Prochlorococcus marinus str. MIT 9312: one gene and its partners. The protein of the gene in region 3 interacts with the protein of the main gene of each other region in a pairwise test. Links are inferred from orthologs where the notes say so. Each region holds a gene or a part of one and is shown on either strand. Other genes may lie near its edges. The genes, in order: rlmN, PMT9312_RS08845 and ftsZ.

What was found.
Region 1: the proteins of ftsZ (region 3) and rlmN interact in binary tests that used the Escherichia coli proteins (3 or more experiments, as listed by UniProt). The link is inferred for Prochlorococcus marinus str. MIT 9312 from one-to-one orthologs.
Region 2: the proteins of ftsZ (region 3) and PMT9312_RS08845 interact in binary tests that used the Escherichia coli proteins (3 or more experiments, as listed by UniProt). The link is inferred for Prochlorococcus marinus str. MIT 9312 from one-to-one orthologs.

Annotation. Positions count from the first base shown.
Region 1 is NC_007577.1:1,460,404-1,470,417, forward strand. What follows is about bases 3,404-6,337. They hold rlmN (23S rRNA (adenine(2503)-C(2))-methyltransferase RlmN), read right to left. Parts: upstream 5,427-6,337; coding sequence 4,380-5,426; downstream 3,404-4,379. Other genes in these bases: PMT9312_RS08105 (HEAT repeat domain-containing protein), read right to left, coding at 3,404-4,166; PMT9312_RS10095 (hypothetical protein), read right to left, coding at 4,185-4,310; PMT9312_RS08115 (high light inducible protein), read right to left, coding at 5,456-5,608; PMT9312_RS08120 (DNA-directed RNA polymerase subunit beta'), read right to left, coding at 5,662-6,337. Outside these bases: PMT9312_RS08075 (J domain-containing protein), read right to left, coding at 1-278; 16S rRNA (guanine(527)-N(7))-methyltransferase RsmG, read left to right, coding at 368-1,081; PMT9312_RS08085 (aldo/keto reductase), read right to left, coding at 1,084-2,277; PMT9312_RS08090 (ferredoxin), read right to left, coding at 2,286-2,645; PMT9312_RS08095 (DUF1257 domain-containing protein), read right to left, coding at 2,655-3,047; PMT9312_RS08100 (DUF2997 domain-containing protein), read right to left, coding at 3,034-3,249; more of PMT9312_RS08105, read right to left, coding at 3,399-3,403; more of PMT9312_RS08120, read right to left, coding at 6,338-9,762; PMT9312_RS08125 (DNA-directed RNA polymerase subunit gamma), read right to left, coding at 9,796-10,014.
Region 2 is NC_007577.1:1,601,929-1,611,959, reverse strand. The notes cover bases 6,979-9,929. They hold PMT9312_RS08845 (rod shape-determining protein), read left to right. Parts: upstream 6,979-7,903; coding sequence 7,904-8,956; downstream 8,957-9,929. Other genes in these bases: PMT9312_RS08835 (hypothetical protein), read left to right, coding at 9,710-9,929; mreC (rod shape-determining protein MreC), read left to right, coding at 8,961-9,713; PMT9312_RS08850 (single-stranded DNA-binding protein), read right to left, coding at 7,396-7,770; PMT9312_RS08855 (DedA family protein), read left to right, coding at 6,979-7,399. Also shown: PMT9312_RS08895 (FluC/FEX family fluoride channel), read left to right, coding at 1-4; PMT9312_RS08890 (CrcB family protein), read left to right, coding at 1-330; mgtE (magnesium transporter), read left to right, coding at 375-1,781; PMT9312_RS08880 (RpoD/SigA family RNA polymerase sigma factor), read left to right, coding at 1,883-2,884; PMT9312_RS08875 (alpha/beta fold hydrolase), read right to left, coding at 2,869-3,783; PMT9312_RS08870 (carbohydrate kinase family protein), read left to right, coding at 3,874-4,872; tRNA (adenosine(37)-N6)-threonylcarbamoyltransferase complex ATPase subunit type 1 TsaE, read right to left, coding at 4,830-5,267; ahcY (adenosylhomocysteinase), read left to right, coding at 5,319-6,737; more of PMT9312_RS08855, read left to right, coding at 6,740-6,978; more of PMT9312_RS08835, read left to right, coding at 9,930-10,031. UniProt on the Escherichia coli protein: Forms membrane-associated dynamic filaments that are essential for cell shape determination. Acts by regulating cell wall synthesis and cell elongation, and thus cell shape.
Region 3 is NC_007577.1:1,318,058-1,327,995, reverse strand. What follows is about bases 4,372-7,229. They hold ftsZ (cell division protein FtsZ), read right to left. Parts: upstream 6,430-7,229; coding sequence 5,314-6,429; downstream 4,372-5,313. Other genes in these bases: PMT9312_RS07255 (cell division protein FtsQ/DivIB), read right to left, coding at 6,609-7,229; panB (3-methyl-2-oxobutanoate hydroxymethyltransferase), read right to left, coding at 4,384-5,157. Also shown: PMT9312_RS07290 (ATP-dependent Clp protease proteolytic subunit), read right to left, coding at 1-429; PMT9312_RS07285 (ATP-dependent Clp protease proteolytic subunit), read right to left, coding at 456-1,118; PMT9312_RS07280 (PIN/TRAM domain-containing protein), read right to left, coding at 1,159-2,268; radical SAM family heme chaperone HemW, read left to right, coding at 2,367-3,590; PMT9312_RS07270 (hypothetical protein), read left to right, coding at 3,902-4,279; more of PMT9312_RS07255, read right to left, coding at 7,230-7,337; PMT9312_RS07250 (hypothetical protein), read right to left, coding at 7,334-7,744; PMT9312_RS07245 (D-alanine--D-alanine ligase family protein), read right to left, coding at 7,755-8,822; tRNA (N6-isopentenyl adenosine(37)-C2)-methylthiotransferase MiaB, read right to left, coding at 8,836-9,938. UniProt on the Escherichia coli protein: Essential cell division protein that forms a contractile ring structure (Z ring) at the future cell division site. The regulation of the ring assembly controls the timing and the location of cell division.

The DNA of each region.
Region 1 (10,014 bases), 140 kb from region 3 along the record:
TTAGAATCCATTACTAAATTATTTAAAACATTAGTACTATTTTTACTTCTAGATTTTTCTTTTATTTTCTCATCATATATTTTCCTCAAATTAAAATTATTTAAATTTTCATAAGCCTCTAAAACTTCTTGAAATTTACTTTTCGCAACATCTATTTCTAATGAAGTTGTATCAGGATGCAACTCAATGGAAAGTTTACAAAATGCCTTTCTTAATTCATGATTTGATGCATTTTCATTTACACCTAAAATTTTGTAATAGGAAGTTTCCGATTTCAAAATAATCTTTTATTAATATTGTAATTCTAATAAATTTTTACTAAATAGAATGTATTTAATGCAAGGTAAAAATTTATATTTATAACGAAATGAAAAAACAAAACATTCCGAAAGAGATTTCTGAATTCATAACTAAAGAAGAAATAGTTATGTTTCAAGAATTACAAATTAAAATTGCAGAATTAAACAATAAAACCAATCTAACAAGATTAATTAAAGGGGATGATTATTGGATATCTCAAGTATTTGACAGCATTTGGCCATTTAAAACTTTCCCGAATATTAATTTTGATAATAAAAAGTTTTTAGATATTGGATCTGGTTGTGGCTTCCCTGGTTTAGCTTATGCCATAACTCATCCTAATTCAGAGATATACCTGATTGATTCTTCAAAAAAGAAAACAGATGCGCTAAAACTCTTAATTAAAGAGATCAATTTCAAAAACAATATTCATATAATCAATGATCGTATTGAAAACTTAGCCCATCAATCGTCAATGAGAAATAGTTTCAATATAGCTACCACTAGAGCGGTGAGTAATCCATCAACAGTTTCAGAATATATACTACCAATGCTAAAAAAAGAAGGGTTAGGAGTTTTATATTGTGGCAAATGGACTGATGAAGAAAATAAAAATCTGGATAAAACCTTAGAAATATTAGAAGGAAAATTTAAAGAGACAAAGAAGATTTTGTTACCAAGAAGTAAAGGTACCCGAAATATTATTCTTATTCAACCTAAAAATTTATGTCCTGAAATTTACCCACGAAAAATTGGCAAACCTGAGAAACATCCATTATGAAATTATTTTTTTGATAATCTTTTAGCAACTTGATCTCCAAACTTTTCTTTTAAGGTTCTCAATTTATTTATAACTTTTTTTGGATTTATATGGCCTTCTAAAACTTTTAATAATTGACCTTCAGCAACATCCACATCTATTAAATTGGCGTTACATCCTGGGAACCAATGACTTCCATTACCTAGCAATTGATATCTAGCCCTTGCAAATCCTTCCATATCCAACGAATCTATTAAATTTGAAAGCCAAAGCAAAACGGGAATATTAATATTTCCTGGCGTATATTCCCAACTCGGTAAATTTCTATTCCAATTTTGATACCACTCTAAGCCTAAAGCACTAATTGATTCCTGTCTTAATCTTTTTATTATCTTTGGAACATACTTCTCAGATTCTGATAGCAACGAGACAGCTTCTAAATGAAGATCAAAATCTGCCTCTTTTGCAATACCGACACTAAGAGTGTGGACGTTTTTATTTCTTAAGCAAAAAAGATCATTGAAAACTATAGGATGAAGTGGCTTACAAAATTCCAACATTTTTATTGAAGGAGTATGAAGATGTCCCCCTTTATCCGTGGGACTTATTATGAAAACCCCAAGATCATACTTATTTGCTAAATTTATAGCCTTTGTATTTTCTTGATTGATGAAATACCAGTGCAAATTTACATAATCAAATAAGTTTGTTGATATAGCCTTCTCAATAAGTGAAGATTTTCCATGGGACGAAAATCCAATAGATCCAATTAAATTTTCTTTTTGCAAATTCCTTAAAATGTCAATACAACCTCCATCTTTAACAGCCTGATGTAAATGTTGATCTGTATTAATGCCATGTATTGCTAGCAAATCAATTCTTTTAACTTTCAATTTTTCCATACTTGTCATAACATCTCTCTCAAAAATTTCTGGATCACTATTTGGAGGAATCTTTGTTTGAATAATGTTTGGGATTTTTTTAGTATTTTGAAAACCTATTCCTAATTGCACCTCAGAAGTTCCATAATACTTAGCAGTTTCTATATGATGTAAGCCATATTTGTTTGCCATGTTTAATATATTTTCTACTTTATTTTGTTCTTCATATGAAATCTCAGAAAAATCTAATTGATCCCAACTTTTTTGAAATCTCATACCACCCAAAGATAAAATAGGCATCTTCAGATTGGTTCGACCAAATCTACGATATTCCATTTTTAAAATTAATGCTTATTCATTCTTGGGGGTTTTCCAAATGATTGAAACATATCCCTATCGAGACTATTCTCTAAATCTTCCAATTCTTCAAACTTGACCCAGTTAATACAATCAACAGGACATGTATCTATTGCTTCTTGTATAAGATCAATACTATCTCCGTCTTGTCTAACAGCTCGACTTCTACCATGAAATTCATCAACTATGAAAGTGTTTGAAGCAACGTGTACACAATATTTACAACCAATACACTTAGCCTCATCAACCCATACAGCTTTTTCGGCTAACTGACCGCCTAAAACAGCCTCCCAGCCTGTAATTTCGATATTCTCTGCAACGTTATCCAATGGATCAGTAAAATCCATACTCTGCCATTAGTTATCCCACTTGGTTAAAACCAATTCAATAGAACCGTCATTTTTGTTTTTTTGTTCAACAATTTGATAACCATCCTCTTTTGTTTTGGAAATAATTGTTTGGTAAGCATACATTTGAGTAACTTTAGAAATAAATCTTTCTACTGGTAGCTCAAATTTCCATAGATCAAGATCGGTAACTAATTCATATGCATTTGAATTATTGTCCCATTTAAATCCAATTTTAGTATCTCCAGGTAAATTCATACTTATATCAACAGCTGTAAATTTGCCCCTATAGCCTTTAACAAACTTTTCTTCTTGATTAATATTATAACCGAGGTTATTTAAAGCCTTAATTAATGGCTCTGCTTCTTTGAGCTGCGTTTTAATCGTACTAAAATGTGACATTAGATTCCTTGTTATGTTGATTTAAGTTTTCATTTTGATGAGAGATGAAAGCATCAGATGTTTTATTCTTTACTGTTACTTTGCCGAGAGCATCTTCAAGATTTTTTGTAACTTCATTACATGAATTACCAGTAAATCCTTCAACAGTCTCTTCAACTCTTCCGTCTTGATGAATTTTGAATCTCAATGTTTTTTGAGGCATTAAATTCAAGTACTGAATGTTTTAACTTTAAATATAATAACGAAAAAATTTTGTTTCAGTTGGTACAAGTTAATTAATTTTTAATTTTTATATTGAATATCTGATATATTTATTTTGAGCTACATTCTACGAAAAATAAATTAAGAAATTTAATTATAAAAACCTTGCATCCCCATTGAATCCAAGGCAGTTTTTGCTTCTTCCATAACGGATGGCTCTTTATCGAAAAGGGCTATCTTGGTACATTCATCAACGAAACTTTCTTGAAATGTATTGTTTAATTTTTCGTACAACCTACACAATGACCAAATGCAATTACTTCTTACACCTGATTCATTATCTATCTTTAAACTTATTAAAAGCTGTTCTGCTGCTAATTGAGCGTTTTCCAGAGAAACATTTCCAATTTCAGCTAAAGAACTAGATGACCATAACCTTACTGCAGCTACATCGTTCTTTAAAGCACTAATTAATGGCTGTAAAACAATTTGGTCATCATAATTAGCTAAGCTCCATGCAGTCGCCCTCCTAACATAAGCATTATCATCAGTCTCCAAAAGGCTGACAAGTTTCTTTACTGCGCTAGGACATGGATTACGACCTAAAGCATATACCGCACTCATTCTTTCAACAGGGCAAGGTTGATCAAGTAATGGTAACAAAAGGGGAAAAGATCTTTTATCTCTATATTCACAAAATATTCTTAACCCCTGTATTCTTTCTTCTCTGTTACCTTCAAGCATTTTTAAAGCTTCATTGCACTCTTGAGTTATATTGAAACCTTTTGAAAAAGCATCTTCATCAATTTGCTCTAAAGGATCTATTTCAATCTCTAAAGCCAATTCTCTCGCTAAAACATCTGGATCAACTGCAATTTCAGCTAGACTTTCTTTTTTAGGATCCTTATTTTTTGTCATTTTCAAAAACTAAAAATATTAATTTATGGGAGCAGGCGACATCATATCTCCTGGCAACCAAATTCTTGCACTAACTGCAAAGAAAGCAATCCCAAAAAGTGCGACGATAGCGAAAGGTAAAATTTTTGTCTTAATAAAACCCAAAGATTCAAAATTATTTAAGTCAATAATAACCTGTTTAATATACTTTTAAAGAATTATTCTTAGATAATATTATTTATTTCTTGCATTTTGTCTTAACTGACCACATGCTGCATTTTTATCTAAACCTCTACTTTTTCGAAAGCTAACAGTGATACCATTATTAGAAAGTCTAGATTGAAATAATTGAAGATTTTTTAAAGATGCTCGTTTAAATTCAACCTCATCAATTTGGTTGTACTGTATTAAATTGACGTGGCATTGAAAACCTCTTAGCAAATTACTCAATTCGTTGGCATGTTCTAATTTGTCATTAACCCCACTTAGCATTAAATATTCAAAACTTACCCTCCGACCAGTATCTTTTACAAATTGCTTAGAGTCTTCAATTATATTTTTGATCTCGTAGTTTTTTGCGCTTGGTATTATGGTTTCCCTTGTTTTCTGATTTGAAGCATGTAGGCTAATTGCTAATGTAAATTGACAATTACCTAAAATTTGAAAAGACCTTGCTGATAATTTACTCATCATTTTTGGAACAGCAACTGTGCTTACAGTTATCTTTCTCTGACTAATCTGAAAATCCTCATTTATTGATCTTATTGACAAAAGCAATTCATCAATATTCAACAATGGCTCGCCCATTCCCATGAAAACAATATTAGTCACTTTTCTATTCATTTCATTTTCAATAAATAAAATTTGATCTAAGATTTCACTTGCTTTTAAAGATCTCTTCAAACCCTCTTTCCCCGTTGCGCAAAATTTGCAGTCCATAGGACATCCAACTTGACTCGACAGACATGCAGTTAGCCTTTTTTCAGTGGGTATGCCGACACACTCAATGCTTTCATTATCATTTGTAGACAGTAACAACTTTAAAGTGCCATCATTGGCCAACTTTTTTTCTTGAAAACTAAGTTCACTTACTTTAAAACCATCATCCTTTAACTTTTTTCTGAAATCTAAAGGTAAAACTTCTATTTGATCAATATTTTTATTCTTATTTCTATAGTTATATATCCAACTGTAGATTTGGCGACCTCTAAAAGCAGCCTGGCCATAATCTAAAGCTATATTTTCTAAATCTTTAATGCTACTTCCAAGAAGATTTTTCAAATTATTAATTCTTTAGTTAAAAACTATTTTCACCATAACAGCAAACCATGTTTTAAAAAGAATTCTGTAAGAATAAGCGCAATAAATCCAATCATGGCCGCTCTTCCATTAAGTCTTTCATTATAAAAATGAAATCCATAACGGGGTAATTTTCTTTTGGGGACAATCTCTGGCTTAATCATGACTTCCGAATTAAAAATCTATTCTAGTCACTAAAAATGATAATAGATAGTATTTATTCATCAGACAGAAGCCCCTCCTCTTGTAATCCCTCCAATGCAGCAGGATCTGGTAATTGATCTTCAGAAAATTGATTTTCAGCACTAGGTCTTGCAAAGGCAGCAAAATTACTTGAAGAGGGATCGATTCCATGTCGGTTTCGCGTAGTCTCCAAATCTTCATCACTAGGATCGTCAAGAATTGCAGTAGAGCTTACAGCAGGTGATTGTGGCATATCAACTGTATAGTCTGGCCTTAAGTTCTGTGCTCTTCTATATCCACCTGATTCTTCAGCAAGAATATCGGGATGGGGACCTGCCTCTGAGGCTAATTCCTCTACAAATCCGCTAAACCCAGTACCTGCAGGTATTAGTCTACCGATAATAACATTTTCTTTTAAACCTCTTAACCAATCAGATTTACCTTCAATTGCGGCTTCTGTAAGAACCCTTGTAGTTTCTTGGAATGATGCTGCTGATATAAAGCTATCTGTATTAAGAGAGGCTTTAGTGATACCCAACAAAACAGGAGTGAATTCTGCTGGCGCTCCTCCTGTAATTGCCATTGCTTGATTTGTATCTTCCACTTGCCTCAACTCTATAAGTTCGCCAGGCAAGAGAGTAGTATCCCCAGCATCTTCTATACGAACTTTACTTGTCATCTGTCTAACAATAACTTCAATATGTTTATCATCGATTGCGACACCCTGTGATTTATAAACGTTTTGTACTTCGTTTACCAAACTTCTCTGTAGTTTTGATATAGATTCTCGAGCTGCATCTATTAAAGGTTTTTGATCTCTTATATCGCTAAAGTAACAATCTAATAATTCATGCGGATTAATTGGTCCGTCAGTTAAAACTTCTCCACCTGTAACTTGTTGTCCATCACTGACCATTATATTTTTCCCTGGTAATAGTTGATATTCGTTTACTAAATCATCTTTTTCAATCACCGATAAAGAAACTGATTCTTCATCATTACCTTGTTTGATCTGAACAACTCCAGATTTGTTACACAAGATAGCAGAATCTCTGGGTCTCCTAGCTTCTAATAATTCTTCAATTCGAGGCAATCCTTGAACAATATCTCCAGTTTTCTGCCTTTCAAAAACGAGTAACGCCAAACCATCTCCCCTGAGGACTAAATCTCCGTCTTCAACATGTAAAACTGAATCAGGAGAAACCATATATGGCCTGCCAATTCTTAAGGTCACTGAACTGCTAGAAACTTCTTCAATTTCTCCACATGAAATAGCTTTTTCAGAACCACTAATAGGATCACCATCAACTACACGATCACCGACTTTAACAACAGCTTTATTGCTAATCTTAATTTTAATCTTATCTTCTTCTCTTTCTACGATTAACCTTCTTATGGGATCATCCTCAACAACATTTGGTAATTGAACCAATCCCTTTTCTTTACAAAGAATTTGAGTAGTAGCTATTACATCTCCTGCTTTAACTAATGTATTATTTTTGACTTGCAATTCTGTATGTGTTGAGCCATGACTAGAATCAGACATAGTGTCTCTTCTAACAAGAATAGACTCTAAAATGACTAAATTTAATCGATTAATTGAAGCATCATTTTCATCTTCCATCGACTCGACATCAATAGTCATTTGAGGAGTAGCATTAAAGCTTTCAATACTTAAATGTGTTCTAAGCAATTCAACTCCGTCTACTGATTTTATCAATTCACCATCTTTGTAGGTAAGTCTTTGGATAGCTTTTAAGCCTAAATGTGGTCCTTTTTCCTGCTTAACATGTGATAAATTGGGTAATTGTGCTTGATCAGGAATATTGAATTCTTCTACAGTTCTTAATAATAAGCCTCTACCTTTTGATGTTTCTAATTTCTGAACAAATAATATTTCTTTATTATCAATACCATCCAAAATCTTTTCGCCAGGATTTACTAAATTGCCTTCTTCTGTAAATCTATTCAAAACTTCTTCATCATCACACTCATGAAAAGTTCCATTTCTTACAGTTATTTCACGGAGAATATCATTTTTCTGAGTCACCGTAACAATTCCTGATGTTTGACTAAAAATATCTTTTACAACTTCAGTTCCTGCTTCAATCCATTTCATATCCTCAGTCATTAGAAGGGATATATCCTTGTTGATTTCATGTGTCTCCTGGGGAATCCAAAGCAACGTTCCGCCTTGACTAACTTCAAAACCATTTTTAGATGATCTTGCTTTTTTGACACTTAATCCCGGTGAGTATTTGACTAGCCCGCCAGTTTTTGTGCGGAACCTTTCATCTGTTAAATCTGCTATAACCTGACCATTACTAACTTTACTACCAGGAGCAGTGTTCAAACGATATAAAGTTCCATCACTAGATTCCAAATTATAAATTTGGCCTGAGTGTGTAGATTCTTCAATTAATTTAAAATTATTTAAAGACATTGAAGTAGTAACAATTTGAACTTCTCTCGAATCTCCTACTGATTCTCTTAATCGAACTTGGCCACCAAACTCACTTGATTGACTTGCCTCTGCTAAAACAGTTCCTTCAACTACAGACTTTCCAGATGAGACAACTGGTCTTGCATTAGGTGGTAAGTTATAAACATCTCCAGCTAAAACCCATAAGCGGCCCAACCTTTGTGCTTTTAAAGTAATATTTCCCTGTCTATCTGTAACCTCCTTTGGTTGAATAACCTTGTCGTACTTGACTTGCCCAGCCAAATCACAAACAACATCTTTTGTTGCTTTTTCCACGCTCTTCTTAACAGCTCCAGCAATAATTTGAGCAACTGTAATATCAGAACTAATTTCTTCACCATCATCTACGAATAAGAGTGATCCACTAGAAACTTCAACTTTTTGAGACTTGTTAGAATTATTTCCTTGAGGAACTATTTTTAATATAAAATCAACTTCCGCTTGTTTAGCTTCTACGCCATGTGGAGTCCTATAACCTCTAACCTTCGCTTTTGAACTAAATTCGACTCTACCAGAAATCTTTGATCTTACTACTCCACTTTCAGCAGTTGATACCCCTCCAGTATGGAAAGTTCTCATTGTCAATTGAGTCCCCGGTTCCCCAATAGATTGAGCTGCAATAATTCCTACTGCCTCACCCAAGTCAACCAGATGATTATGAGCCAAAGCCCATCCATAACATCTCCTACAAACCGATCTATTCGCTTCACATGTTAATGGCGATCTTATTTTTACTTTTGTAATAGATGCTGTCTCAATTTTTCCTGACAATGCAGGATCAATTGCAGTATTTTGAGGAATAATTAATTTTTCTTCAGAATCTAAAATGTCCTCAGCGGTAAGTCTACCAAGAAGCCTTGCTCCAAATTTACCATCTTCAGCTTCAACAACTATTGATCTTTCTGTTCCACAGTCTTCTTCTCTAACAATTACATCTTGAGCAACATCAACTAATCTTCGAGTCAAATAACCAGAATCTGCAGTTCTCAAGGCAGTATCTACTAAGCCTTTCCTTGCTCCATAAGAAGAAATTACATATTCAGTAACAGTCAGTCCCTCTCTAAAGTTTGTTCTTATTGGCAGGTCAATGATTTCTCCTTGAGGATTAGCCATCAATCCTCTCATACCAACAAGTTGTCTCACCTGAGACATATTACCCCTTGCTCCTGAATTGGCCATCATCCAAACGGAATTTAGAGGATCATTTTGATTGAAATTATCCTTAACAGCGTCCACTAATCTTTCATTAGTTTCAGTCCATGTATCAATAACTTTTGTATGTCTCTCAACTTCTGTAATTTCACCAAGTCTATAGCATTCTTCTGTAGCAGATATTTGCTCTTCAGCTTGTCCTATCAAATCTTGTTTAGCTGCAGGAACTTTTAAGTCATCTACTGAAATGGACACTGCAGCTTGAGTAGCATATTTAAAGCCTAAGTCCTTTAAATTATCAGCCATGGCTGCGGTTATAGCAGTGCCATGAGTTTTATACGCCCAAGAGACTAAATTTTTTAATGCTTTCTTATCAACCACTTTATTCTTGAAAGATGGAGGAGTCTTAGCTAAAGGAGGCATTGTAAGTGGAATATTCTTTTTTGAGTTTTTCGTAGTTTTACGTACTCTGGAAGTTTTTTTTGGTTTAGATGATGTCATGATTTTTAGATGAATGAAAAATAGTTTTAAAGATTACGTTTTAGATACAGAATCAATGATGGTATAGTTCATAACTACTCTCCCTACAGTTGTCAAAACAAATCTACTAATTAAATTATTCTGTGAGTCAAATCTGTCTCTTCTTAACTTCCACATTTCTAATCTTGAGCCATCTTCTAGCTCTTCAATTTTTTGTGGTTTACTCATTTCGTCCTCATCTTCAACTTCTCCATTAAATCTAACCCATACCCA
Region 2 (10,031 bases), 280 kb from region 3 along the record:
ATGAAAATAAAAATTTATATTTATATTCTTTTAGCTTGTTATATAGCTTCTTTTTTAAGATTATTTATAAATAATAATTTCATTGTTTCAATCATTGGATCATTACTTTTTGGTTTTTTTATTGACAAAAGATTAAGTTACTCGATAGAAAAAATTATATTAAGCGGTTTTTTTTCGTGCTTTACATCTTTTAGCGGATTTATATATTTTTTGTATAAAGTTTTTAATCAAGGAGACTTGATGAAATTCATAATTTTTTGTAATTTAATTATTATTATAAATTTATTGGTAATGTATTTTGGGTTTTGGATAAGTAGAAAAATTACTTAGATTTCATATAATGGTGTTGTTACTTTGAAAAGGAATTATATTTTATGAATGAAGATAATCTTGAAACTGTTACATCCTTACCTTCAGATTTAAGTACTCGAGAAAATATTACTATTCAACTGGAAGAATTGCTCGTCGCAGGAAATTATGATGAGGCAAAGTTACTTTTAGAACCTTCTCAACCTGTTGATATTGCAGATGCTATTGGAAGTCTTCCATTAATATTGCAGGCATTAGCATTTCGATTACTAAAGAAAAATGAGGCGATTGAGGTTTATGAATATTTAGATCCAATAGTTCAGCAAACTTTATTGGATAGACTTCGTTCGGGAGAAGTTTTAGAAATCGTTGAGAAAATGTCTCCTGATGATAGGGTTCAACTCTTTGACGAATTACCTGCAAAAGTTGTAAGAAAATTTCTGTCTGCTCTAAGTCCTGGTGAAAGGAAAGTAACAGCTGAATTGCTTGGATATGAGCCTGAAACTGCTGGAAGATTAATGACAACTGAATTCATAGATCTTAAAGAGATGCAAACGGCAGCCGAGGCTCTTGCTTTAGTCAGAAAAAGAGCTCCATATACAGAAACAATTTATAGTTTATATGTTACAGACAAGGAAAGACATTTAACTGGTATTCTTTCTTTGAGAGACCTTGTAACTGCTGATCCCTCTAAGCCAATTGGAGATGTTATGACTAAAGATGTAGTTAATATTTCTACTAATACGAATCAAGAAGAGGTGGCAAGAGCAATACAAAGATATGACTTTTTAGCGCTCCCAGTTGTCGATAAAGAAAAAAGACTTGTTGGGATAGTAACTGTTGATGATTTAATTGATGTTATAGAGCAAGAAGCCACAAGAGATATTTATGCAGCGGGGGCAGTTCAACCTGGAGATGAAGATGATTATTTTCAAAGTAGTTTATTTACGATAGCTCGAAGAAGAATTTTGTGGTTGTTGATTTTGGTTTTGGCAAATGGTTTGACGACAAAAGTTATAGCGATGAATGATCAAATATTAAAAGAAATAGTTTTGCTAGCTGCATTTATTCCACTGCTAATAGGTACTGGGGGAAATGTTGGAGCTCAGAGTTCAACAGTTGTCATTAGAGGTTTAAGTACTCAAAAATTGAAGTCTCTTGGTGCAATTAAGGCGGTAGTTAAGGAGGCAATCACAGGCGCTCTATTAGGTGTTTTGATGATGCTAGTTGTATTTCCTTTCGCTTGGTGGCAAGGAGAAGGTCCTTTAATAGCCTCTGCAGTAGGAATAAGTTTAATATCTATAACGACTTTAGCTGCTACAACAGGCGCTATTCTCCCATTGTTGTTTGACAGGATGAGACTGGATCCAGCCTTAATGTCCTCTCCTTTCATAACAACTATCACTGATATTGCAGGTGTATTTATATATCTAAGTACCGCAAAATGGCTATTAAGCCTTTCGTTGATTTAAAATCAACTAGGTATTTATTCTCATTTTTGTAAATTTGTGGATTTTTTTGTTTAACTTTACAATTCTTAATGGTATTGTTTACAAAACAACATTCAATTTTCATGTCTTCTGAAACATTAAGTGAGAATAAATTAGCAACAATATCAAGTTTAAAGGCTAGTAATGATGTTGACCTTGTTAGATCTTATTTAAGAGATATAGGTAGAGTTCCTCTATTATCTCACGAGCAAGAAATTACTCTTGGTAGGCAAGTCCAAGAATATATGCAAGTTGAAAGAGCAGAATTGGAAATTATTGAATTAACAGGAGATAAGCCAAGTATTGAGGAATTATCTAGCAAATTAAATTTATCAATTCCAATAATCAAGAAACGATTGCGAGCTGGACAAAGGGCTAAAGAAAGAATGGTTGCCGCTAATTTAAGGTTGGTAGTAAGTGTTGCAAAAAAATATACTAAAAGAAATATGGAATTATTAGATTTAATCCAGGAGGGAACTATAGGGCTTGTAAGGGGTGTAGAAAAATTTGATCCAGCTAGAGGCTACAAGTTTTCAACATATGCATACTGGTGGATTAGACAAGGCATTACTAGAGCGATAGCTGAAAAAAGTAGGGCAATAAGGCTTCCAATTCACATAACTGAAATGTTGAATAAGTTGAAAAAAGGTCAAAGAGAGTTGAGTCAAGAAATGTCTAGAACTCCAACAGTGAGTGAACTTGCTAAATACGTAGAGCTTCCTGAAGAAGATGTTAAAGATTTGATGTGCAAAGCTGGACAGCCAGTTAGTCTGGAAACAAAAGTTGGCGATGGTGAAGACACTGTCTTATTAGATTTACTAGCAGGCGGCGAGGATTTGCCAGACGAGCAAATAGAGATGGATTGTATGAGAGGCGATCTTCATTCTCTTTTGCATCAATTACCAGACCTGCAATGTAGAGTTTTAAGAATGAGATATGGAATGGATGGTGATGAGCCAATGTCTCTTACAGGTATAGGAAGAGTACTAGGAATAAGTAGGGATAGAGTAAGAAACCTAGAACGAGATGGATTAAGAGGTTTGAGAAGACTTAGTGATAATGTAGAAGCCTATTTTGTTTCCTGAAGAAATTCACATATTAACTTATTGGTTTCTTCAGGTTTTTCATCATGGGGACAATGACCAGCATCTTTAATAATATCTAATCTTTTGATATTCCTGAATTTTTTCTCCCACTCTTTTGCTTCATTTAAGGATTCCCAAGGATCTTTTTCTCCCCAAATCAATTGGATTGGAGTATCAACCTTATCGAACAGGTCTGGAGCAAGATAGTCATCAAATAAGTTAATAAAGCCACGAAATGCTTCTTTAGAGTTTTTCCTTTTAGAGGGTTGATATAGAATTTCAATTAATTCTTCATCGATATTTTTTCCTGAGGGGTAAGCTTTTCTTAGGATTTGTTTTATAACTTTTGGATTAGCAGCTCTCATAAAAAGTGTATTACTAATTATTCTTTGTCTTACTAATGTTTTTAATACGGGCCTAAGTAAATTCATTAAAACATCACTTTTTTTCAAGCGTTTATCATCCATAGTTCTTTGCGCACAATCAATTAAAATGACACCTTTACAATTATCTTTGAGAATTTCAGCAGCTTTCAATGCAATAACACCACCAATTGAGTTCCCTACCAAGTAAACAGGAGATTTTATTACTTCTGAACAAAAGGTCGATATTTGATCACTCCATAAATCAAATGAATATTTAATTGAATTCTCTTTATAAGGTTCGTAATTTAATAAAGCACTAGGCTGACTGCTTTCTCCGAATCCTAGTAAGTCAATTGCGAAGCAGTTAGAAAATTTCCCAAGGAAATCTTGATTATGTCTCCAGTGGTTTTTTGATGCCCCAAATCCATGAACTAATAAAATTTTAATATTTTTTTCAGAAGTAGATTCTTTTGATAAAGACCAAGAAATTTCCCAATTTTTCCACTTCCAAGTTTCAGATTTATTTAAAGACACTATGAAATATGCTTTTAATTAAACTTTAATTCAAAAAAAAATTATTCGTTTTTAATAAATTATTCTTAGTTAAGAAAAAGCTTTCATTTTATGAAAAAGAAAAAGGTCATATGTATTGGAGAGGCTTTAATAGACAGAATCAGAAATAAGTCAAATCAAGGATTTACAGATTTTTTGGGAGGTGCGCCGGCTAATGTTGCTTGTGCATTAAGAAAATTAAAAATAGATTCAACATTTATAGGAAGTTTGGGTAGTGATGATTATGGAAAAAAATTTATTACGCAATTTAGTGAATTGGACGTTAATTTAGATTTCTTGCAATTAGATAATGATTCATCTACTCGCGTGGTTAATGTTGATAGAGATCAATTTGGAGATCGTTTTTTTTCAGGCTTTGAGGAAAGTTCTCATTCATGCTTTGCAGACGAAGTTCTTAGTAAGAAATTAATCGAAAAAGAAATTTTAAATTTGGAGAAATCTTTGCTAGAAACACAATATTTGGTTACAGGAACGATCTTATTATCATCTCCAATATCAGCAGAGACTATTTTTTTTCTTCTTGAACAGGCTAAAAAATTTGAAGTCAAAATAGTTATTGATTTGAATTGGAGAGAGGTCTTTTGGGATCATTCAAGTTTTTCATCAGAAATTAGTAAATCCGCGAAAGTTAAGTTAATCAAGAACTTTTTAAATAATGCAAATGTTTTAAAACTTGCCAAGGAAGAAGCAACTTTGTTTTTTGAGGATGAAAATCCCTTCCGAATATCTCAACAATTGTCTAATAGACCAGATGTAATAATAACTGATGGGAAAAATCCCGTTGCATGGTATATCAATGGATTGCAGGGAATTACCGAAACTCCTACTTCACAAAAAATTGTCGATACTACTGGTGCAGGCGATGCTTTTCTAGCTGGCTTAATTTCAAAATTAATTTCTTCTGGCTATCCTTCAAATGAACTAGAGATAGAAGATTGCATTAAGTTCGCAGGTGTTTGTGGATTATTAACTTGTCTAGGTGAAGGGGCCATCGAGCAACAGCCATATTATGAGAAGGTTAAGAAATTTTTGGGATCTCTTATTTCGTAGTGTCTTCCATGATTTTTTGCGTAACTAATTTCTATTTTCCAGAAATTATCAATAACTGGTTCTATTAATTCTGGCCATTCAATAACTAAAATAGCTTGTCTTTGTATTGCCTCTTCTTCTTCTGAAAAAAAAACTTCTTTTGCTGAAGAAACATTTTCTAACCTGTATAAATCAAGGTGAATTAGTGGAATTTTGCCGGAGTTATAGTGATGCGATAAAGCAAATGTAGGGCTTGTAATGTCCTCAGAGATTGATAAGCCTTTTGCAATCCCTTGAACAAATGAAGTTTTCCCAGCCCCAATTGGACCCTTTAATAAAACAATTGATTGGGGATTTAATTTGTGTGAGAGTTTTTTTCCTAAATTTAAAGTCTCTTTTAAATTCTCAATAAACACAAAATTACACAAGAATCATTTATAGTTTAGTAGAGAAAGTATTTACTAGATATGGTTATCGCAAATTCAGTTAAAAGCTCCACAACTAATTACGTAGTTGCTGATATATCTTTATCAGATTTTGGTCGTAAAGAAATTAAAATTGCCGAAACGGAAATGCCTGGATTAATGGCACTTAGAGATAAATATCAATCTGAAAAGCCACTAAAAGGGGCAAAAATAGCTGGAAGTCTTCATATGACTATTCAGACAGCAGTCTTAATAGAAACTCTTGTTGATCTTGGTGCAGAAGTGAAATGGGCTTCATGCAATATTTTTTCAACTCAAGATCATGCTGCAGCAGCTATTGCAGATCAAGGAATTTCTGTGTATGCAAAAAAAGGTGAGACTCTTGATGAATATTGGCAATATACCCACTGTATCCTTGATTGGGGTGCAGACTCTCCAAATATGATTCTTGATGATGGGGGAGATGCAACTGGCTTATTGATACTTGGTAGTAAAGCAGAAAAAGATTTATCTGTTTTAGATAATCCCGGTAATGAAGAAGAAATTGCTTTATTCAATTCTATCAAGTATAAGTTGGAAACTGATAGTGACTTCTATTCTAGAATTAAGAGTAATATCATTGGTGTCACTGAAGAAACTACAACGGGAGTTGCAAGACTTTATCAACTGCAAAAGCAAAATGCTCTACCTTTCCCTGCTATCAATGTTAATGATTCAGTAACTAAGAGCAAATTTGATAATTTATATGGTTGCCGAGAATCTCTAGTTGACAGCATAAAGCGTGCAACTGACGTGATGATTGCAGGTAAGGTCGCTTTAGTAATGGGTTTTGGAGATGTAGGTAAAGGTTCAGCCCAGTCTCTAAGAGGACTTGGTGCAATTGTAAAAGTTGCTGAAGTTGATCCAATTTGTGCTCTTCAAGCGGCAATGGAAGGTTTTAGCGTTGTTACATTAGACGATGTTGTGGAAGATATAGATATATTTGTTACAGCTACTGGGAACTATCAGGTTATAACAAACAAAAATCTTGTCAAGATGAAAGACGAGGCCATAGTCTGTAATATCGGCCATTTCGATAATGAAATTGATGTGGCTTCATTGAAAGATTATCCATGGGAAAATATTAAGCCGCAGGTTGATCACATAACTTTACCGAGTGGTAATAAAATAATCCTTTTAGCTGAAGGTAGATTAGTTAATTTAGGTTGTGCCACTGGACATCCAAGCTTTGTTATGAGTAATTCGTTTACTAATCAAGTACTAGCTCAAATTGAACTTTTCAATAAGTCAGAAAAATATGCTAAGGAGGTTTATGTTTTACCAAAACATTTAGATGAAATGGTAGCTAGATTACATCTTGATAAAATTGGTGCAAAATTAACAAAATTAACTGAAGAACAGGCTGATTATATTAATGTTTCTGTTGAAGGTCCTTATAAACCAGAGCTTTATAGATACTAAGTTTGAATTTAATTTTTATAAATTTTCTTACTTCAATCCCTGACTATATTAGTTTGGCTGTTGAAAAGAATTCAACAATTGCATACCTAACAATTTGTTTGGCTATGTTTTTAGAAAACATAATACCTCCAATCCCTTCAGAAATAATAATGCCGTTGGGAGGATTTTTTGTTTATCAACAAAAATTAAATTTCTACATTTTAGTTTTTTGGGGGTTATTAGGAACGATTCTAGGATCATTGCCTTGGTATTACTTAGGTAGATTAGTAAATGAAAAAAGACTTTCAATTTTTTTAGATAAAAAAGGAAAATATTTAGGAATTTCTTCTAATGATTTAAATAAAAGTAAAAGGTGGTTTGATAAATACGGGGTTTCTTTAGTTTTTTGGGGCCGATTAGTACCAGGTATAAGAACGTTAATTTCAGTTCCTGCTGGTATAGAACTTATGCCATTAAGAAAATTCTTGATTTGGACTACATTTGGTAGCTTTATATGGGTCGCACTTCTCACTTATGCAGGATATTTATTTGGTGAAAATTATCCAATAATTGAAACTTATTTAGATCAAATCAAATATTTTGTAAAGCCAATTTTAATTTTAATTTTCTTATATTTTTTTATAAAACTACTTATTAGATTTTTAAAAAACAATAGAGCTTAGAAAGGGATTTCGCTGGAGTTACTACTGTTGTTAGAATATTGGTTATTTTCAGATTCTTTTCGGGAGCTTAGTAAGTTTAATCTATCTACCCTAACAACTGGTTTGTATCTATCTTCACCAGTATTTTTATCTTTCCAACTATCAATTTTAAAGCTCCCTGTAATTCCAATTAAAGATCCTTTTTTAACGTAATCTGCTGCTATTTGAGCTTGTTTGCCCCATATTTCTAAATTAAACCAATCTGGTTCTTCATCTCTGCTTCTTCTATTCACTGCAAGAGTGAAATTCGCTACGATACTGCCAGATTCAAAATATCTGACATCTGGTTCTCTTCCAGCTCTGCCAACTAGGTTAATAGTGTTAATTTCCATAATTATTTTTTTTTTAATACTACTCATATTTCTAGGTTCTGCTCAAAGTTTTAAGTGCTATTCATAACTAAAAGACAGAATTCTGAGAGCTTAACAAAAAATAGATATATTATTTATAAAAAGAATTCTTATTGTGATTTTTAACAGATTTAAATTTTCTAGAGATATTGGCATAGATTTGGGAACTGCCAATACACTTATACATGTATCAGGTAAGGGGGTTGTTTTACAAGAGCCTTCTGTGGTAGCTATGGATTTAGAAGAAGGGATTCCATTGGCTGTTGGTAAAGAAGCAAAGTTAATGCTTGGAAGGACCCCTGGCAATATAAGAGCTGTAAGACCACTAAGAGATGGAGTTATCGCAGATTTTGATGCTGCAGAACAAATGATAAAAACATTTATTCAAAAATGTAACGAAGGCAAAGGTATAGTAGCCCCAAGAATCGTGATTGGTATTCCAAGCGGAGTTACCAGTGTTGAGCGAAGAGCAGTAAGAGAAGCTGGATTAGCCGGAGCTAGAGAAGTTCACTTAATTGATGAACCTGTTGCAGCAGCAATAGGAGCATCACTACCAGTGACTGAGCCAATTGGAACTATGATTGTTGATATTGGTGGTGGTACTACTGAGGTTGCAGTATTAAGTTTGGGCGGAACTGTATTAAGTGAATCTGTTCGAATAGCTGGCGACGAAATAAATGAATCAATTGCGCTATATCTTAAAAAAGTTCACAATTTAGTTGTTGGAGAGAGAACTGCAGAAGATATCAAAATCAAAATTGGATCTGCATTTCCAGATGATGATTTTGATAAAACTACTTTAGAAGTGAGAGGTTTACATCTTTTATCTGGTCTACCAAGGTCAGTCACTTTGACATCAGGAGAAATTAGAGAGGCCATGGCGGAAACACTAAGTAAAATAGTGGAAGCTGTCAAAAGAACTTTAGAGCGAACCCCCCCTGAACTTGCTGCAGATATTGTTGACAGGGGGATTATGCTTGCAGGAGGTGGAGCTTTAGTCAGAGGAATTAATGATTTATTGAGCGATGAAACAGGAATTTTTACTCACATAGCAGAAAACCCATTGCTGTGCGTAGTTAATGGTTGTGGAGAGGTTTTGGATGATTTTAAAAAACTGAAAAGAGTTGTCGATACTCCAGACTTTATAAGGAACGCCATAAGAGATTAATATTATGTTAGATATCCGACGAATTTCTACTAGTCGTTGGTGGCATAAAAAGCAAAGTTGGTTTTTCTTCGGAGTTTTTGTATTTTTAGTTTTTGTGAGGATATCAAAGGGATCTTTTTATAAGGATTTTTATTATTTTATTTCAAAGCCGTTTTGGCCTGGTCAATTTCAAAAAGAAGTTATACTAGAGAGTATTGATCAAGAATCTTTAATAAAGTTAAATCTTCTTAAAAAGGACAATTCAAGACTGCGGGAAATCCTATCTCTTCAAGAATCAACTAATAATGATAATATTTCAGCTGCAGTTATTTCTAGAAAAACAGGTAGTTGGTGGAGACAAATAATATTAAATAAAGGTTCAAAAGATGGAGTGGAAATTGGTAGTACTGTTATTGGTCCAGGGGGATTATTAGGAAGAGTAAATAATACTTCTTTATTTACTTCGTCGGTAACTTTAATAACCTCTCCAGAAAGTAAGTTAGGCGTTTGGGTGGATAGAATTCAAATTAATGGATTACTGGTCGGTTTAGGGTCTGATTTTCCTAGCTTAATACTTTTTTCAAAAGATGCTGATATTAAAGTCGGAGATTTTGTATCATCTTCTCCTGCTAGTACGTTATTACCTCCAAATATACCCATTGGTATTGTCCAATCTATAGATGAGACATTTAAAGCAAAAAAAACGGCAAAAATATCACTTTTAGCAAAACCTCACTTAATTGATTGGGTGCAAATTTTAAAAGTCAATATTGAATGAATACATTTTTCAAAAAAAAATCATCAATAATATCATTTATTTTTATCCCAATTATTTTTTTGTGGCATCCAAATTGGCTTGGATTGTTAGGTGTTCAGCCATATTGGCCGTTATTTTGGTTATTACCTTGGTCAATGACTTATGGATCAATCAATGGACTAATATTTGGTTTGTTTTTAGGTCTAATTTTAGATTCTGTAACTTTAGATAGTAGTTTTACTCAAATACCGGGCTTAATTTTATGTGGAATTGTATTTGGGAGAATTAAATTACATAGTAATATTTTGGTGGGACATTTTAGGTATGGTTTAATTTGTT
Region 3 (9,938 bases):
CTCTATTTCAATATCACTTGCTTGGCGTTGGGATGTTCCTCCAAGGGGTTGATGAATCATTATTCTGCTGTGGGGCAAAGCAACTCTTTTACCTTTTGTTCCAGCGGCCAATAGGAACGCACCCATGGAGGCTGCGAGGCCTACGCATATTGTTACTACATCGCTTTTTACGTATTTGATAGTGTCGTATATAGCCAAGCCAGCAGTTACTGATCCTCCTGGGCTATTTATATATAGATAGATAGGTTTGGAATTGTCATCAGAATCAAGGTAAAGCATTTGAGCAACAAGGCTATTTGCTATACCATCATTTACTTCTTGTCCAAGAAAAAGAATTCTTTCAACACCTAGTCTTGTATATATGTCAACCCATCTTTCGTATTGACTTCCTGGAAGTCTGTAAGGCACACTTGGAGTTCCTATTGGCATGATTTTAAAGTAGTTGTTTGTGAGAGTTAAATTTTATTTGGTAAATCTTTCTGACTTGTGAGTATTCTATCGATAACTCCATAATCTAAGGCTTCCTGAGGATTGAGATAACTCATCCTGTCTGAGTCTTTAGATAGTTCTTCGATAGTCTTCCCAGTATTACGAGATAAAATCTCCAGCATTGATTTTTTATTTTTCAATACTTCCTCAGCTCTTATTTGGATATCAGTTGCTTGACCTCTTGCTCCGCTTATAGGCTGATGTAAAACAATAGAGGCATGTGGCAGAGCGGCTCTTTGCCCTTTTGTACCAGATGAGAGGATAACTGCTGCAGTCCCCATTGCTTGTCCGATACAGATTGTATGTACTGGAGGCTTAATGTAGCTTATCGTATCGCATATAGCGAAAGCTTCTGTTTCGAAACCAACTGCGTCGCCTGTGTACCAACTTGTCCCGGTTGAATTTATATAGAAATAGATAGGTTTTTCTGGATCCTCAAATTCTAGATATAGAAGTTGAGCAATGATTAGCTCTGTAACATCCATTCCTAGTTGTCTTTTGGCATCATCATCAGAAAATAATGGCAAACCAAGATAGACGATTCTCTCTTTCAGTAAAAGAGAGGGTAGATCAGGGGGCGGGGTCCTCATAACAGTGTTTTCACCGTAATAAGGAGCAGATACAGTCATTTGTATCACAAAATTAAGATTGATTTGATTCTAGCTATATTTAGCCCTGTGTCGCTGGTGATTTAAAAGATTTGTTTGACTCAGGATTATTTATTAGTTTTCCAAAGACCATTCTTCCAGTGGGAGTTTGTAATGCTCCTGTGATGACAATGTCTAATCTGCTTCCCACAAAATTCTTAGCCTCATCAATAACAACCATTGTTCCGTCATCTAAATATCCAATACCTTGCATTTTTTCTTTGCCTTCTCTCACGATTTTTATATTTAGTGATTCTCCTGGCTGTACTTCTGGCCTTAAAGCAATAACCAAATCACTCAAATTCATAACTTTTAATTCTTTAACTTCAGCAATCTGAGAGAGGTTATAATCAGCCGTAATTAAAGTCCCTGTCATATCCTCAGTAATTTTCAAGAGTTTTTCATCTACCCCATTACCTTCATACTTTGTTGGGTTTATTACGAGTCTTCTCCCATATAAATCCCTTAATTCTTTCAATAATTTAAGACCTCTTCTGCCTTTTGACCTTTTTTCGTTACTGCTTGAATCAGCTAGAGTTTGTAATTCATCAATTACACTTTGAGCAACAATTATTTGACCTTCCAATAAGCCGCAACTTAATAGGCCATTGATTCTGCCATCGATAATTACACTGGTATCTAGAATTTTTGGACTTGCAGCAGGAAGTATTCCTTCATTCACTAGATATGCATCAGTATTATTTGGATTGAATATTCTCAATAATGTCCTTCCATGGGTATCGGCTAACTTATAACCAAGCACACCAAAGAAAATGTTGCTTAATATAGCTGCTAAGGGTTTTGCAAAAAAAACTTCTCTTGGGAAGGGAATTAATAGTATTGGAGCAAGTAAGAGATTCGCAACAAGTAATCCTAAAATTAATCCAACTGACCTACTTATTAATAAGTCCGTAGGCATTGTTCTTATTTGATCAAGAAACGTTTTTCTAAGTTGAAGGAATACAAAACCAGCTGCTAATCCTATAAAAAGACCTATTATCGCTAAAACAATTCTAAAACCCTCTACATTAGATACCTGTTTGAGTATGTCTACGGGCAATAAATCAACCCCAAGCCATCCTGAAGCAGCGCCAGACAATACAAATAAAATTAATACTAAGATATCTGTCATATCTATAATCTACTAGGATTTATTAATTGAGTAAATAAGGATTTTATTTTTTTCGATCCTTAATACTTTTTTTTGGAGCTTAAAAATGTATTTAGATTATGAATAAGTTTCCAAGAAGTGCTTATGTGCACATTCCTTTTTGCCATAGAAGGTGCTTTTACTGTGATTTTGCAGTTATTCCACTAGGAAATAAAGTTGAAACTTTACATGGTTATGGAAGTAAAACTGTTAAAGAATATTTGCACTATTTATCCAAAGAAATATTGTCAATTAAGCATAAATCACCTCTTTCGACAATTTATGTTGGTGGCGGCACACCATCAATCTTGGATCCCCAACAAATTAAAGAGTTAATTGATCTTTTTAAAGAAAATTATGGAGTTGACTATGGTGCTGAAATTACTATGGAGGTTGATCCAGCTAGTTTTAATGAAGATGATCTTTATGGATTCATAAATGCTGGGATAAGTAGATTTAGTCTCGGAGTGCAAAGTTTTAATAATCAGATCCTTCAAAATTCTGGCAGGAGGCATTTGAGAGAAGATGCTGAAAAATCTTGTTTATGGTTGAAGAGAGTATTTGATAATGGGCTAATAAAAAGCTGGAGCTTAGATTTAATTCAAAACTTGCCACTAAGTGGATTTAAAGAATGGCAAGATGACTTAAATAAAGCAATAACGTTTTTACCACCTCATATTTCCATTTACGATTTAAATATTGAAAATGGAACTGTTTTTAAAAAATTAGTTAATTTAGGAAAATTAGAAGTTCCAAGTGATGAAGAGGCTTTTAGAAATAGTGAAGTAACACATGTAATTTTAAAAAACTCAGGGTACTCAAGATATGAAATCTCAAACTATTGTCTTCCGAGGCATCAATCGAGACATAATAGAGTTTATTGGAGTGGTTCAGGCTGGTGGAGTTTTGGTCAAGGTTCCACTAGTTCACCTTGGGGGGAAAAGTTAACTAGACCAAGAGTTAGTAAAGAATATAAAGAATGGGTAATTAGGCAATACGAACTTAATTTAGATTCATCCCTCACTAATAAGGATTTTGTCTATAAAGAACTTGATGAGAAAATAATGTTGGGAATGAGACTTAAAGAGGGTATAGATATCTATGAGGTGTTTAAAGAACAAAACTGGGAAAATAAAAAATTTGAAAGTAACTTGAGTAAATTACTTGAAGAATGGGAAAGATTTCTTGAAAGTGGACTATTAGTTAGAAAGGGGAATAGATTCTTTTTAAGTGAACCTAAAGGGATGGAGCTAAGCAATCAAATTCTTATTTCCATGTTTAAGTGGTGGGATGAGATTAATTAAGACTAATCATACCCTCTTTGTCATAGCTAAAACCATTGCCATCACTAGTTCTAAGAGAATTCTAGATAATAAAATAAATTCCTTCGAAAACTTCTTTGACAAAAGGTGAAGCAAATTTAAAAAATATAAAATGATTGACAGTCGATCTAAAATAATGGGAAATAGAGAAATTAGTTGATGGATTACACAAAGGAACAAATTGAATTTATAGAAAAAAGAAACCAGAATTTAGACCTAAACCAGTTCCAAGTCTTGATGCTGTAATAGTCGAGTTCCTGAAGAGATATGAAGTAGATATAGACTCAGCTTCTTTGAAAGAAATAAATGTTGGCACTGCATTGAAAGGAGGAATAATCGGTATGGCAAAGAAAAAAACTCAAGTTGAAGAATGGACAAAATGGAAAAAATGGGCGTTAGATCATAAAGACTTTGAAGACTTTAGAGCAATTAGGATAGATGAACCTAAAGCTTTTAATTTGAGGGTTTTGGAGAAATCAAAAGATCCAGAAGTCCAAAAAGAGTTAGAGCCATTAATGGAAGAATTTACAAAAAAAAATAAAGCATCAAATAGAAAAAGTCTCGTCTTTATAGCATTAGTGGTTGCTGTTTTAGGTATTATAAATATCTGGATATATATAGAAGATAATAATAAGGGCTGGAATAAACAAAATATAGAGCAATATAAATAAATTTAGTTATTAAATGAAAGTCTTGTTAGATTCTTAATATCCTTATAAACTACTGCAAATACTGCTTTCTCAGCGAATCTCTACTTATGACAAAATGTAGGTGATTAGTTAAGTCTTTCAGAGTCTACCCATTCTTTTAATTTATCCTTAAATAAATGCTTCCCTTGAATTATCGGTTGGCAAAATGGTGGTTGATCATCATTAAGGCCTAATAAATCTGCAGTAACTCTTACTTGCCCATCGCAAAAATTACCTGCACCGATGCCTATTGTGGGAATTGTTAAGTTATTTTGTATTTCTTTAGCAAGCAACTCAGGCATATGTTCAAGAACTATTGAAAAACACCCTAATTTTTCAAGAATAGAAGCATCTTTCTTTATTTTTTCTTGGCTTTCTAAGCTTTCTCCTTGTTTCTTTAATCCTAGATTTAAGTAGCTTTGTGGTGTAAGACCTATATGACCCATAACAGGGATTCCCATTCTTATTAATCTAGAAATAACTTTTTGTATTTCTGGTTCAGCCCCTTCTACTTTTACAGCTTTTGCATAAGTGCTTTGAATTATTTTTCCTGCATACTCAACAGCTTTATCCTCTCCACATTGGTAAGTCAGAAAAGGCATATCGGTAACTAACAAAGGTTGTTCTTCAATTTTCTTTTTGAACCCCCTTGAAACAGCATTAGTATGATAAATTATATTTTCTAAAGTTAATGGCAATGTAGATTTGTATCCTAAACAGACCATTGCTAAGGAATCTCCTACTAAGACTAGATCAACATTAGCTTGTTCTGCAATAGATCCTGATATAGAGTCCCATGCAGTAAGTGCAATAATTTTTTGAGATTGTTCTTTATATTTAACGAGGTCTGAAGGTAACATAATAAATTTATGTATCTTTTTTAATCAAGAATTGCTAATATGTTTTTGACTCGGCCTTTCGCGGTTTTAACGCCTAAACCTGGTCAGGACCGGAAGGTAGCAGCCACAAGGGATGCTTGAGGCAGGCGAGATAACCGAGTCACTCTATTTTACCTATTAATCTATATCTTTCTTATTTTGCCTTAATCTCAAAAACTCAGGAATACTTGCTCCTGAATCTTTATTGTCGGACATATTATATAAGGGTTGATTTGATAATCTGTTTTTAATTCTTTGTTGTTTTAAAGGTTGATTTGTTTCAAATCCGGTAGCAATTACAGTAACTTGTATTTCTCCTTCCATTGCCTCATCAACAACTGCACCAACAATAATATTTGCCTCTTGATCAACAACATCATAGATAATTTCAGATGCGGAGGTCATATCTTCTAAAGTCATGTCTTTGCCACCGGTAATATTTATAATGCAGCCTTTAGCTCCATCAATTCTAGCTGCTTCTAATAAAGGACTATTCATAGCGGCCTGTGCTGCCTCTAGTGCTCTTGATCTTCCTGAACCGATACCTATTCCGAGAAGAGCGGTTCCTGCTTCTGTCATAACCGATCTTACATCTGCGAAATCAACATTAACTAGTCCTGGGCAAGTAATTATGTCACTGATGCCTTTGACGCCCATCCGTAAAACATCATCAGCATTCCTAAATGCTTCTTGAAGGGGAGCTCCTGCTATAACATCTTTTAAACGGTCATTTGGAATGACTATAAGAGTATCTACGTTTTCAGCTAGTCTTGCGATTCCCTCTTCTGCTTGACGCATTCTTCTTTTCCCTTCAAAAGAAAATGGTTTGGTTACTATCCCTACTGTTAAAGCACCACTTTGTTTAGCTACTTCTGCAACTACGGGAGCTGCTCCTGTACCAGTTCCCCCACCCATTCCAGCGGCGATAAAAACTAGATCTGATCCCTCTAAAGTTTGTTGAAGCTCATCTTTAGATTCTTCTGCAGCTTTTTGGCCAATACTTGGATTCCCACCTGCACCTAAACCCCTGGTAAGGTTTTGTCCCAGTTGAACTCTACGCTCAGCAGAAGACTGTATTAGTGCTTGCGCGTCGGTATTGAGTACTCGAAAAGATACACCCTCTAAATCACTACTTATCATTCTATTGACTGCGTTACTTCCACCACCTCCAACACCAATAACTTCTATTTTGGCGTTTTGGCTTGGAAGGATTTCTCTCGATTGATCAAAGTTTGGATTGTTACCGAAGCTCATCTCTTAATAGGAATCTAATACTAGTATTGGGTGCATTATGAACTTACTGAGCTCATATGTAGGAATTTGTTGAGGAAAATCCTTAAAATATTTATTTTTCAAATATTCTGTTTTGAATGCTAAACCCTCATTAACACTACAATAATTAAAAAAAATTATTCAAAATTAGTTTTCAAATATTAGGGTTTGAACACTTTTATTTTTGGTTTATTTGGATCAGTAAGATCAATATTATCTATTTCTTCAGAAAAATTATTTTTCTTAAATTCATTTTTTAAGTTATTGATTATTTGTAATTGATAGTTGATTAAATTTGGTTTAAATCCTAAGAATATTGTTTTTAAATCTTTTTCCTCAACAGTTAGAAACCCATTGGGTGAAAAAATTATTTTAATCACTTCAAATTCATAATTTTCTTGAGCAATTAAAATTTCAGATAATATTTTTTTAAATTTTTCTTTCCAACCAAAAACTTGTATGGTTAATTTGTTCAAATTTTTTTTGTCTGCATTTTGTTTATCGATAAAAATCCCATCTTTATCAATAAAGCCTAATATCTTTTCTTCATTATTTAATATCCTTTCAGCGTAAGCTACTGGAGTTCTTGTTTTAACATGAACTTTCAAACCAAAAGGAACTATTTGTCTACTTACTGAAACGTTCTTGAGTGATAAATTTTGTTTTAAGTCTTTTTCTAATAGATTAGTTTTAATAAAAATTAAACGTATTGGGAACGTAAAAGATGAATTACTTACCACATCATTCTCTGAGAATAATGTACTGCCAGAAATTCTAATGTCGTCTACATTAACCTTCTTAAATTTTTTTAGGCTCAAAAAACTTGTTGAAAATAAAAATAAAATTAAAAATAAAAAGCTTCTAGTGTTTATTTTTTTTAGGTTTTTCACAAATCACATCTAGCTTTTTCCATCAATTGGTCCATCCATTTTCTTGCCTGCTCTGCATCTGAAAATGGTACATCCATTTCTTTCCCATCACCTACTAGTCTCAACCTACACTTTCCTTGAGATTCAATTGTTAGAGGAGCTTCTCCAGAAGTTAGTGCCATTAATTCAACTAATTCAAGTTTCTTGATTGTGAAACAATCTTTTTCTTCAAATTTACCAGCTTCAAACGCGCTCCATCTTAATTTCCCATCTTTTAAAAATGCTGCACCTGAACTATCTAACTTACAAAGTTCAGACCCATTTGCCCAGCTCCTAAAAAGATTTTGCCTTCTTCTCTCTAACCATCCAAGTGCAGTTAATAAAACGAAGATTAAAAGTAATGGTAACCAAAGAAGTCCATGCAACATTTGATTTGAATTATAAATCTAGAGATATATCTACTAGTTTAGCCACAAGTTGTTCAATATTTAAACCCGAAGCTTCCCAGAGCATTGGAAACATACTTTTTTTTGTAAAACCAGGAATTGTATTTATTTCATTTAAAAAAATTTTATTTGAAGATTTTTCTAAAAAGAAATCTACCCTTGCAAAACCAAAAATATTTAGTGTTCTACAACTTTGAATAGCAATTTCTTTAATTTGTTTAGTGATTTTAGAATCTATTTTGGCTGGGATAGTTATCTTATTATTTGAGTTATATTTTGAATCATAATCATACCAATCACTTCCGTATTCTACCTCTCCAATCTCAGAGGTTAAGAGTTCTGAATTCCCAATTATTCCGCATTCAATCTCTCTTGTCTCTAAACCTTCTTCTACTAAAATTCTTGCATCTATTTCCCAAGCCTTTTCTAAAGCTTTTAATAATGCTGATTTATTTATTACTTTAGAAATGCCAAGGGATGAACCAGAGTTAGATGGTTTAACAAAAACAGGAAAATTTAATTTTTTTATTATCTCAATAATTAACTTATTTTTTACTTCTAGATTATTCAAATCTTCGTTTTGAATAACTAAATAATTAACTTGTGGAATTTTTAGATTTGAGAAAATTGTCTTCATCAATATTTTATCCATACCAAGAGCAGAGCCAAGAATCCCACATCCGACTAAAGGTTTATTTGTGAATTTTAGTAATCCATGAATTGATCCATCTTCGCCATTAAATCCATGAAGAAGTGGAAACCAAATATCAATATTTTGAAATTCAATTCCGTCAAGGAAGTTAATTTTTTTTTGATTAAAAAGCTCTTGTTTTTTTGTTTTTTTGTGTTCAATTTCACCAATCAGGATCTTAACTGAGATATCATTATCAATCCAATCTCCATATTTATTTATGTAAAAGGCTTTAACATTAAAGCGTTGTTTATTAATTTCTGAATTAAAGGCATTAAAAACTGTCTTAGCAGAGGATATTGATACATCATGCTCATTGGAATATCCACCAAATATTAATCCAATACATTTTTTCTTTTCCTCGATCATTTAGAAAAAATTTTTAGCAAAGTTCACCTGTTAAAGAAAAAGGTCTTGCTTCATTAATTCTGACATCTATCTCATCTCCAAGTGAAAAATTAAATTGAATGTTTTTGGGAATCTTTACGAAAGTTAATCTATTTGTCCTGGTTCTACCCATAATTTGCGAGGAATTTTTTGGATTTAAACCCTCAATTAAAACGCTTTCAATATTATTAATGTATCTTTGATTTCTGTTCCTAGCAGTTTTCTCTACCAAAGCATTAATTTCCTGTAATCTAGTTTTTTTTACTTCTTCCGAAAGTTGATTAGACCAAACTGCTGCAGGCGTATTTGGCCTTGGGGAGTATGCTGCTGTATTTACTTGATCAAAGCCAATATCTGATATAAGTTTCAATGTATCTTGATATTGTTGTTCGGTTTCTCCTGGGAAAGCAACTATAGCGTCAGCTGTAATTGAAGCATCTGGCATTAATGATCTTATATTATCAATTATATTTTTATACTTTTTAATATTATATCCTCTGGACATCTGCTTTAAGATTTCATCATTTCCACTTTGGAAGGGAATATGGAAATGTTCACAGACTTTATCAAGTTCATAACAAGCTTGAATCAATCTTTTTGAAAAATATCTTGGATGACTAGTAGCAAACCTAATCCTACTAATCCCATTAATATCATGAATGTAATATAAAAGATCAGTTAAAGTATTTTCTTTTCTCCCCTCTTTTGTAGTTCCAGGAAGATCTCTTCCATAAGCATCAATATTCTGCCCCAAAAGAGTAATTTCTTTAAAATTATCATCAGCTAATTTTTGTATCTCACTTTTTATAGCATTGGGATATCTTGATTGCTCTTTCCCTCTGACAGAGGGAACTACACAATATGAACATCTTTCATTACACCCATAAATGATATTAACCCAACCACAAATAGAGCTTTCTCTTCTCGCATTTGTTATGTCTTCAGAAATGAAGGTTTCCTCCGTGGCAGCAACTTGATTACCTAAATCAACTTTCCCTAGAAGGTTCTCAAGGTTATTGACGTGTTGAGGACCCATCACTAGATCAAGTTCTGGCACTCTCCTAAGTAAGGACTCTCCTTCTTGCTGAGCAAGGCAAC